Spartinivicinus poritis: one gene and its partner. The protein of the gene in region 1 interacts with the protein of each later gene in a pairwise test. Links are inferred from orthologs where the notes say so. Each region holds a gene or a part of one and is shown on either strand. Other genes may lie near its edges.

What was found. The genes of interacting proteins can lie anywhere in the genome.
Region 2: the proteins of clpA (region 1) and ORQ98_RS00505 interact in binary tests that used the Escherichia coli proteins (3 or more experiments, as listed by UniProt). The link is inferred for Spartinivicinus poritis from one-to-one orthologs.

What each region holds. Positions count from the first base shown.
Region 1 is NZ_JAPMOU010000005.1:164,958-169,529, reverse strand. The notes cover bases 646-3,638. They hold clpA (ATP-dependent Clp protease ATP-binding subunit ClpA), read right to left. Parts: upstream 3,278-3,638; coding sequence 1,013-3,277; downstream 646-1,012. Other genes in these bases: clpS (ATP-dependent Clp protease adapter ClpS), read right to left, coding at 3,304-3,638; infA (translation initiation factor IF-1), read left to right, coding at 740-958. Also shown: ORQ98_RS06320 (arginyltransferase), read left to right, coding at 1-411; more of clpS, read right to left, coding at 3,639-3,666; cold shock domain-containing protein CspD, read left to right, coding at 3,900-4,193; icd (NADP-dependent isocitrate dehydrogenase), read right to left, coding at 4,487-4,572. UniProt on the Escherichia coli protein: ATP-dependent specificity component of the ClpAP protease. It directs the protease to specific substrates. It has unfoldase activity. The primary function of the ClpA-ClpP complex appears to be the degradation of unfolded or abnormal proteins.
Region 2 is NZ_JAPMOU010000001.1:109,068-113,993, reverse strand. What follows is about bases 852-4,198. They hold ORQ98_RS00505 (response regulator), read right to left. Parts: upstream 3,875-4,198; coding sequence 1,052-3,874; downstream 852-1,051. Other genes in these bases: cysM (cysteine synthase CysM), read left to right, coding at 4,065-4,198; recO (DNA repair protein RecO), read left to right, coding at 852-1,043. Outside these bases: GTPase Era, read left to right, coding at 1-254; more of recO, read left to right, coding at 267-851; more of cysM, read left to right, coding at 4,199-4,926. UniProt on the Escherichia coli protein: Member of the two-component regulatory system UvrY/BarA involved in the regulation of carbon metabolism via the CsrA/CsrB regulatory system. Phosphorylates UvrY, probably via a four-step phosphorelay.

The DNA.
Region 1 (4,572 bases):
TCCCGCTATTGCAACGAATATTATGACTTGTATGCCCGCTACATTGAAGCCAGACATGCTGATGGCGATATGTTCCCTCCCACTAAAGAGCAATTTAACTCTTTTCTAGTCGGCGATTGGTCGTTTTGTAAGTTTATGGAGTGCCGTTTAAACGATAAGCTAGTGGCTGTTGCCGTGATGGATGAGCTGGCCAAAGGTTTATCCGCCATTTATACCTTCTTTGAGCCCGGTCTTACCAAACACAGCTTAGGTACTTACTGTATCCTACAACAAATTCGCTTGGCCAAATCCTTGGGTTTGCCCTATGTTTATCTGGGCTACTGGATCAAAGAGTGCCAAAAAATGAGCTATAAAACTGAATTCAGACCATTAGAAATCTATCTGGATCATCAATGGTTAACTGTTTTATAAAACGGTTGCAATATAATTTATAGCTTCATTATCTATTGCGATTTTCACCACGATTATAGTCAAAAGTATAAAGGGCTAGCCCAAAGTATAAAGAAGTGGGTGCTGTCTCCTATAAATAAAGGCATTTAAAGTGTTTATGATAAAAAAATTAGTTTTCTAGACCTTTATAGCCTTTACTTCTAGACTAGTTTTCAGGCAGAATGCAGCCCGTTTTACCAGAAGCTATCTTGATATAAATCAGCTAGCTTATATTGAGACTATATCAAGCTAGCTGATTTATACTGAAGTTAGCTTCTCAGCTAATCAACGCATTGAGGTGCTAAGCCGAATGGCAAAAGAAGACTCTATTGAAATGGAAGGCACTGTGATTGACACTCTGCCAAACACCATGTTTCGTGTAGAACTTGAAAATGGTCATGTAGTGACTGCCCATATCTCTGGAAAAATGCGCAAAAACTACATTCGCATTTTAACTGGCGACAAAGTGAGGGTTGAGCTGACCCCTTACGACTTAAGCAAAGGTCGTATTACTTACCGTGCCCGTTAATTCAATCTGCTAAGTCCAGATCACTGCTTCAGAGCCAGATTACGAGGGCAGCTTTTACGCTGCCTCATAATCCAATGCCAACATACCGTCCTTAACTGAGACAACAACCTTACCGCCGTTACTGGCTAGCTGCCCAAACAGAATTTCTTCTGCCAATGGTTTTTTCAGATTCTCTTGAATCACCCGCGCCATTGGCCGCGCACCCATTTGCTTGTCATAGCCTTCCTGAGCCAACCAGGCACGAGCACTCTCATCAACCTCTAGCAACACTTTCTTGTCATCAAGTTGAGTTTGTAGTTCCGTTAAGAACTTATCAACCACATGCTTGATCACATCTGGGTCTAAATTACCAAACTGGATAATAGCATCTAAGCGGTTACGAAATTCTGGCGAGAACGTCTTTTTAATCGCTTCCATTCCATCAGTTGAGTGATCTTGCTCAGTAAACCCAATGGACGCTCGACTAACCGTTTCAGCCCCAGCATTGGTTGTCATCACAATAATCACATTACGAAAATCTGCTTTACGACCGTTGTTGTCTGTTAATGTGCCATGATCCATCACTTGCAATAGTAAGTTAAATACCTCTGGATGGGCCTTTTCTATCTCATCCATTAATAAGACACAATGAGGCTGCTTGTTGATCGCCTCAGTTAATAGACCACCTTGGTCGTATCCAACATAACCGGGTGGAGCACCAATCAGCCGTGAAACGGTATGCCGCTCCATATACTCAGACATATCGAATCGAACTAGCTCAATACCCAGCACCTCAGCCAACTGACGACTGACTTCAGTCTTACCTACACCTGTAGGCCCTGCAAATAGAAAAGCCCCTACAGGACGCTCTGGTGCCTTTAAACCAGCACGAGACATTTTGATCGCAGTGGCCAACGAGGTAATGGCTTCATCCTGACCAAACACCACCATTTTCAAGTTGCGTTCGAGTTTTTCTAAAATTTCCTTATCCGAAGCGGATACATTTTTTGGTGGAATCCGAGCAATTTTGGCAACAATCGACTCAATATCTCCAACGCCAATGGTTTTCTTCCGCTTATTTTCAGGCTGCAAGCGCTGATAAGCCCCAGCCTCATCAATGACATCAATCGCTTTGTCTGGCATATGCCGATCATTAATATAGCGATCAGCTAACTCTGAAGCCGCCCGCAGTGCAGTTTCTGTGTATTTAATACAGTGGTGCTCTTCGAACTTTGGTTTTAGCCCTTTGAGGATATGGAAAGTATCCTCCACATTAGGCTCATTAATATCGACCTTTTGAAAGCGCCGTGCCAATGCCCGATCTTTTTCAAAAATACCGCGAAACTCTTGAAACGTGGTTGAGCCAATGCAGCGAAGCTCACCAGAGGTCAGTAATGGTTTCAGTAAGTTAGAGGCATCCATCACTCCACCTGATGCCGCCCCTGCACCAATAATGGTATGGATTTCATCAATAAATAAAATGGCATGGGCTTTTTTACGAAGCTCTGCCAGCAACTGCTTGAACCGCTTTTCAAAATCACCACGATACTTGGTACCTGCAAGCAAGGCACCCAAGTCTAATGAGTAAATGGTGGCATCTGATAAAATATCAGGGACTTCTTCATCAACAATACGCTTGGCAAGCCCTTCAGCAATCGCTGTTTTACCAACGCCCGCCTCACCCACTAATAATGGGTTATTTTTACGGCGACGAGTCAAAATTTGCGCTACTCGCTCCAGCTCTTGATCTCTCCCCACCAAAGGATCAATCCGACCAGCTTTAGCCTGCTCATTCAGATTAGTGGCAAAGTTCTCTAGTGGATTCGATGAAGTGCCTGTTTCTGTTGCTGCCTCATCATCTCCTTGCTCATGACCAATTTCCTCTTGGTCACTACTTGCGCCTGATACTTTGGAAATACCATGAGCAATAAAATTAACCACATCTATCCTGGCGATATTTTGTTGTTTGAGGAAGTAAACCGCTTGACTCTCTTGCTCACTAAAAATGGCGACCAATACATTGGCGCCTGTTACTTCCTTTTTTCCCGAACTTTGCACATGAAATACAGCTCGTTGCAATACCCGCTGAAACCCCAGCGTAGGCTGAGTTTCTCGATCATCTTCATTACTAGGAATTAAGGGCGTGGTTGAGTCGACGAAGTCAGTTAAGTCCCTGCGTAAGCGATCCATATCAGCACCACAAGCCTTCAACACCTTGGCTGCTGCATCGTTATCCAGCAGCGCCAACAGTAGATGCTCCACCGTCATAAACTCATGACGTTTGGCACGAGCATCCTTGAAGGCATGGTTCAAGGTCACTTCGAGGTCTTTATTCAACATATCGTTGGTACCTTAGGTTCCGCTGATTAATTAGCTTTCTCAATGTTGCACAACAGAGGGTGCTGGCTCTCTTTTGAATATTGATTCACCTGCTCTGCTTTAGTTTCAGCAACATCTTTTGTAAACACTCCACAAACCCCCTTCCCTTGTGTGTGGACTGTTAGCATGACCTGAGTAGCTTTCTCCCAGTTCATATTAAAAAACAACTGTAGTACTTCAACAACGAAGTCCATTGGGGTGTAATCATCATTGATGAGTACTACTTTGTACATAGCGGGTGGTTTTAAAGCAGGCTTTGCCGGCGCCACCACAACTTGTCCGTCCTCGTCTAGATCGCCGGTTCCATCCTCACTATCTAATGTTAGACGAAGTTCTTTTAATTTACCCATCGTTAATACTCAACCCTATTCACAAGAAAAATTATTCTATGGAATTCTTATTATGATAACTCTGTTAATCGAAATTTTGCAGCTTTGAACTACTTGACATAAGTCTTCTCTTGTTAAACACTAGTTTTAAAACCATCATTGATGGTTTTTTTCGTTTATGTTGCCTAGGGACAAGGTGACATAGTGTTGTAGGAACTACTCCAATTAGGAGTTTATCGCAGAGGGAATTAAGCATGCCAACAGGTAAAGTGAAATGGTTTAATAATGCCAAAGGGTATGGGTTTATTTTACCAGAGGACAGTGACGAAGACCTGTTTGTGCACTACTCATCGATTGAGATGGATGGTTACAAAACCTTAAAAGCAGGCCAACCCGTCAACTTTGATATCCTTCAAGGCCCGAAGGGATTGCATGCCATTAATATTGTTCCTTTACCCCAGGATGCCGGAGGCTCGATAGCAGTTTCAGAGCCAGGTGTGAAAGTATCCACTTTTAACCAGCGAGAGGAAGCAGCATTAGAAGACTAACAAAAACAAACTAACAACAATAATAATTGCTGTTTACAGCAACTAACAAAAAGGGTCTTAATACCGTTTGGAATTAAGGCCCTTTTTGGTATGAATGGGTTGCTATTTATTCAATATTAATCAACCGCTAATTCTCTACTGATTATTACCCTACAGTTAAAGTACAACAATTAACCATCAACATTTTTTAAACAATTTTGTAATGACTACCTAACCGTCTATTAATTGTTCGCTATTAATAATTTATCGTTATTAATTGACTGTCAGGCAGTTCAAACAAATAAGCGCTTTAATTAGCCCATATGCTCAATCATGGCATCACCGAACTCAGAGCACTTCAGCAACTTAGCACCATCCATCAAACGCTCAAAGTCATAAG
Region 2 (4,926 bases), on another replicon or contig:
TGGAAATAGAACAGTTTCAAGTCGAGTCAAAGCTAATAACAATTAGTGCTTTAATATTGGTAGAAAAAGCCGGTCAAAAAGCCATTGTTATAGGTAAAAAAGGAGAGCAGATTAAAATCATTGGCCGTGATGCTAGAGTCGACATGGAAAAATTGTTTGATAATAAGGTGATGTTGAACTTGTGGGTCAAGGTGAAAAGTGGTTGGTCTGATGACGAGCGTGCACTGAATAGTTTGGGTTATACAACAGATTAAAGCCTGCTTTTTATGACGGTTTCTGATGATGGGTATGTACTGCATACCCGTCCCTTTCAAGATAATAAAGCAATTGCTATTGTATTCACGAAGCAGCAAGGGTTGCAGCGAATAGTTTTCCAAACTAGTAAAAACTCTAAAAAACAACCGAGTTTTCGGCATTTTTTACAGCCATTCCAGTCACTTTGGTTAACCTGGAAAGGTAATGGTGAATTAAAAACAGGTAAAGCTGTTGAGCTAAGTGGCTTACGCTATTCACTGCTGGGTAAGTTACTTTACTGTGGCCTTTATTTGAATGAATTACTAATAAGATTATTGCCTGCTGAAGAAGCATCACCCCAACTATTTAATTGTTATCAACAGGCCCTGACACTTTTACAGCAGGATCCTCAACAAACTGAAGTATATCTTCGCCAGTTTGAGTTTAGTTTGTTAGCAGAACTGGGCTATGCTGTTTCATTTGAGCATGATGTTAATGGTAATGACATTAGCTCTACGGCAAGTTATGCCTTTCTACCTGACCAGGGGTTTTGCATTCAGGAACAGTATCTTCATTCAAAGAGGGCTGATATTTATTTGTTTTCTGGCACTGATCTACTGACTTTAGCTAGTTTGCCATGGTTAAATGGATATGGTGATATACAATCCAGTAGTGACCAGCTTGATATCCCGCAGGCGTGGACTAAGCCACTAAAGGTAACAGCTAAGCGAATTGCCAGAATGGCATTAGCGTTGCATTTAGGCGGTAAGCCGCTAATGAGCAGAATGCTGTTTTCTAAACAAAAATAGAACTTTGTTTATTCGGTACCTTCATGTCTTCGCTGCCAGTCCAGTAGTTGCTCAATTTGTTCAATTAGTTCTTCCATAGCACCTGCCACTTTGCGTCTTTCTTCTTTATTTTTTTCAGAAGCTTTTAATATGGTTTCCATATTATTACAAGCATTACGCAATAGCGGTACACCACAATAACGAGTGGCGCCATGTAGCTTATGGACAACTTCCAGTAGTCTTGGCCATTGTTTATTTCGATATAATGCTCTTATTTGTTCTTGTTCATTTTTTAAATTTTCAAACAGCATGGATAACATATCGTTGGCAAGGTCTTCTTTTCCACCGGCTAACTTTATTCCTTCTGTTAAGTCTACTACTTTTGTTTCAGGCTCAGCATGACTTGTATCATTCAGATAATCCGTACCTTTAATAGGTGCTACATGTAAGCCTGTCCATTTTTTTATGATATGTTGCAATTGATTTTCATTAATAGGCTTGGTCATGTAGTCATCCATACCAGCCAACAATAACTGTTTTTTTTCTTCTGCTAAGGCATGGGCAGTTAGCGCAATAATAGGGATGCGTCGCTCTGACAGTTCTCTTTCACGGATTCTACGGGTTGTTTCCAGGCCGTCCATATGTGGCATTTGCACATCCATAAAAATAAGGTCAAAGTGGTATTGTTTAGTTTTAATAATGGCCTTGGTACCTGAGTCTACCGCAGTTACTTTTGCACCAAGGTCTTCTAACAGTGCAGTAACCAGGCGTAAGTTAGCTGGGTTGTCATCTACTGCCAGGATATGGGGTTGGCGAGTAATAGCTTGATTAATACGCCGGGCAATATTACTTTGATTACCTTGAGGGAGTTTACTTTTCTCAAGTAATAAATAAGAAAGTGCTCGATATAGACGGTTGTGACAAAGCGGCTTAACAATACAAAGCGCATTATTGTGTTGGTCTAATATGTTATTAATTGCTTCTTCTTTATTGGTATGAGCCAAAATTACCAAGTACTGTTTATTTTCATTGGCTGCTTTAATTAATGATCTTATTTTTTCTAAATCTAAATAAGCAGGGTGATGGCTAACCACTAATACATCATAGGTTTTTCCCTGGGTTTTGGCCTCTTGGGGTTTTTCTTCTAAACAAGACTCATTAGCGCAGCTATCAACATTTAAGTCATACTCAGAAAGCAAATGAACAATCGCTTGTCTGGCGAGGTCATGGTGTTCCATTATCAGTACATGGGTATTGGAAAAAGCAGGGAAGTGCTCTTTTAAGGTAGGCTCATTGGCTTTGGGTACAGTTAAAGTAAACCAAAACGTAGAGCCTTTACCTAACTCACTTTCTACCCCAACCTCTCCCGACATTTGTTGTGCAAGTCGCTTGGAGATAACCAGACCAAGCCCAGTACCGCCAATATTTCGAGTAGTAGAGGTATCGGCTTGAGAAAAAGCTTTAAATAACTCCTTTTGCTGCTTGTTAGAAAGCCCTATGCCCGTATCGGTAACACTGATTTTAATTGTTACAAGGTTATCTTTTTCATCTTCAAGCATGGCTCTTACAACAATAGAGCCATCATTAGTAAACTTGATTGCATTGCTGACCAGGTTGGTAAGAATTTGTTTTAACCGTAGGGGGTCTCCCATTAGGTGAATAGGTGTGTCAGAGTAAATGAGAGGAATGAGTTCCAGAGACTTATCATGAGCACTGGGGGCTAAAATAGTTAATACCTCTTCAACACTCTCTCTTAAATTGATAGGGATACTTTCCAGTTCTAACTTGCCAGCTTCAATTTTTGAAAAATCGAGAACATCATTAATGATTGATAATAAACCTTCTGATGACTTTTGGATTGTACTGAGGTACTCAAATTGTCGTTCATTCAGTTTGGAACGCAGAAGCAAGTTAGTAAAACCAATAATACCATTCAATGGCGTTCTAATTTCATGACTCATGTTTGCCAGAAATTCAGATTTAATGCGGCTGGCTTCTAGTGCTTCTTTACGAGCCATATCCAGCTCAATATTCTGAATTTCAATCGTTTCAAGGGTTTCTTGAAGGTCTTTGGTTGATTGTTCAATATTTTGTTGCATTTCCAATTGGCCACGTTGGAGTGATGCGACCATAGCATTAATACCGGTTTCTAATGCCCGCAACTCGCCACCAGTGTTGGTGTTAATTCGAGTATCTAAATTGCCTTCACGCATGTGATTGACTGCACTAATTATTTTCATCAGTGGGCCTGTTATGTTGTGACCCATTTTTAATGCCAAAAACAGGTTAATTAGCACCCCTGAAAGAATCAGTAAGCCACTGGCAAGGATGGTTTGGTATTTTTTAATTTCAGTATTACTTCGAGAAAACTCAGCCATTAGCCATCCCAATAAGACTTTTTCTCCCCCACTACTAAGTGATGTCTCAGTGTTAACAGGTGATAAAGTAGGTTTTGCATAAATGGGAGTGCTGATCAGTAAGGACTGCTTGTTTAAGGTATGAAAAGGACGGGTTAGAAAGTAGCTTTCCTGGCTGTCCTTAAATTGAATTTTTGGACCAGCATGGGCAAGAGCTACTTTAGTGTGGGAAAACAAGCTAACAGACCGGACATCATTTTTTTCTAGTGCAGAGCTGGCAATCTCTTGAATGAGACTCAAATTATCTAATGATAAAGTGTGTTCTGTGATTGGAATCAGTTGTTGAATAGTGGTTTGACTGCGCTCTAGCAGCAAAGCGTCTAAGTCGTTGATACGGGCTAAGGTAAAGAAAGTACCTAAAATCAGTGAAATACTAATAGTAGGAATCAAGGCAAGCGCCAAAACACGACTTTTTATACCTTGCTGTTTTAGCATAATAGATATTTTACCTTTAGTGAGCTGAACATACCCTGCATTTTGGGTATACATCTAAGTATGACTAATTAGTATAATAAACTAGTTGCTTATGTTTAACAGATGTAACTTTATAGTTTTTCAATATTAACAGTTCTTCTGCTGAAAGCTTATTATCGGAGAAGTTATAAATTCTAGATGAGGATAAAGCATGGCGGTAAATTATCCCACCATTGAGTCATTGGTTGGTAATACTCCTTTGGTTCGATTACAGCGGTTGACGGGTAATACTACGAATAATGTACTTGTTAAGTTGGAGGGAAATAATCCAGCAGGTTCAGTCAAAGACCGCCCTGCATTAATGATGATTAATGAAGCGGAGCGACTGGGCGCCATTAAACCGGGTGATACGCTTATTGAAGCAACCAGTGGTAATACAGGGATTGCTTTGGCGATGGCAGCTGCAATTAAAGGCTATCGAATGGTGTTAATTATGCCTGACAATATGAGTGAGGAGCGACGCTCTGCAATGTCGGCCTATGGTGCAGAGCTAATTAGTGTCAGTCAGGAGCAGGGGATGGAAGGTGCACGTGACTTGGCAGAACAGATGGAGCGAGAAGGTAAAGGTTTAGTGCTGAATCAATTTGCTAATAAAGCAAATCCTTTAGCACATTATTTGGGAACAGGCCCAGAAATATGGCAACAAACCCAAGGAGAAGTCACCCACTTTATCAGCTCAATGGGAACTACTGGCACTATAATGGGAACCTCGCGTTATTTAAAGGAGCAGAATCAAGCAGTACAAATTATTGGTTTACAGCCTGCTGAAGGGGCGAGTATTCCAGGAATTCGCCGGTGGCCAAAAGCTTACTTACCAACTATTTTTGAACCTGAGCGTGTTGACCAGGTAATGGACATAACTCAGCAGGAAGCAGAAGTTACAATGCGTAGGCTGGCTCAAGAGGAGGGTATCTTCTGTGGTGTATCCTCAGGTGGGGCAGTAGCTGCTGCATTGACAATAGCTCAGCAGGTTGAAAATGCGACGATTGTTGCCATTATTTGTGATCGAGGTG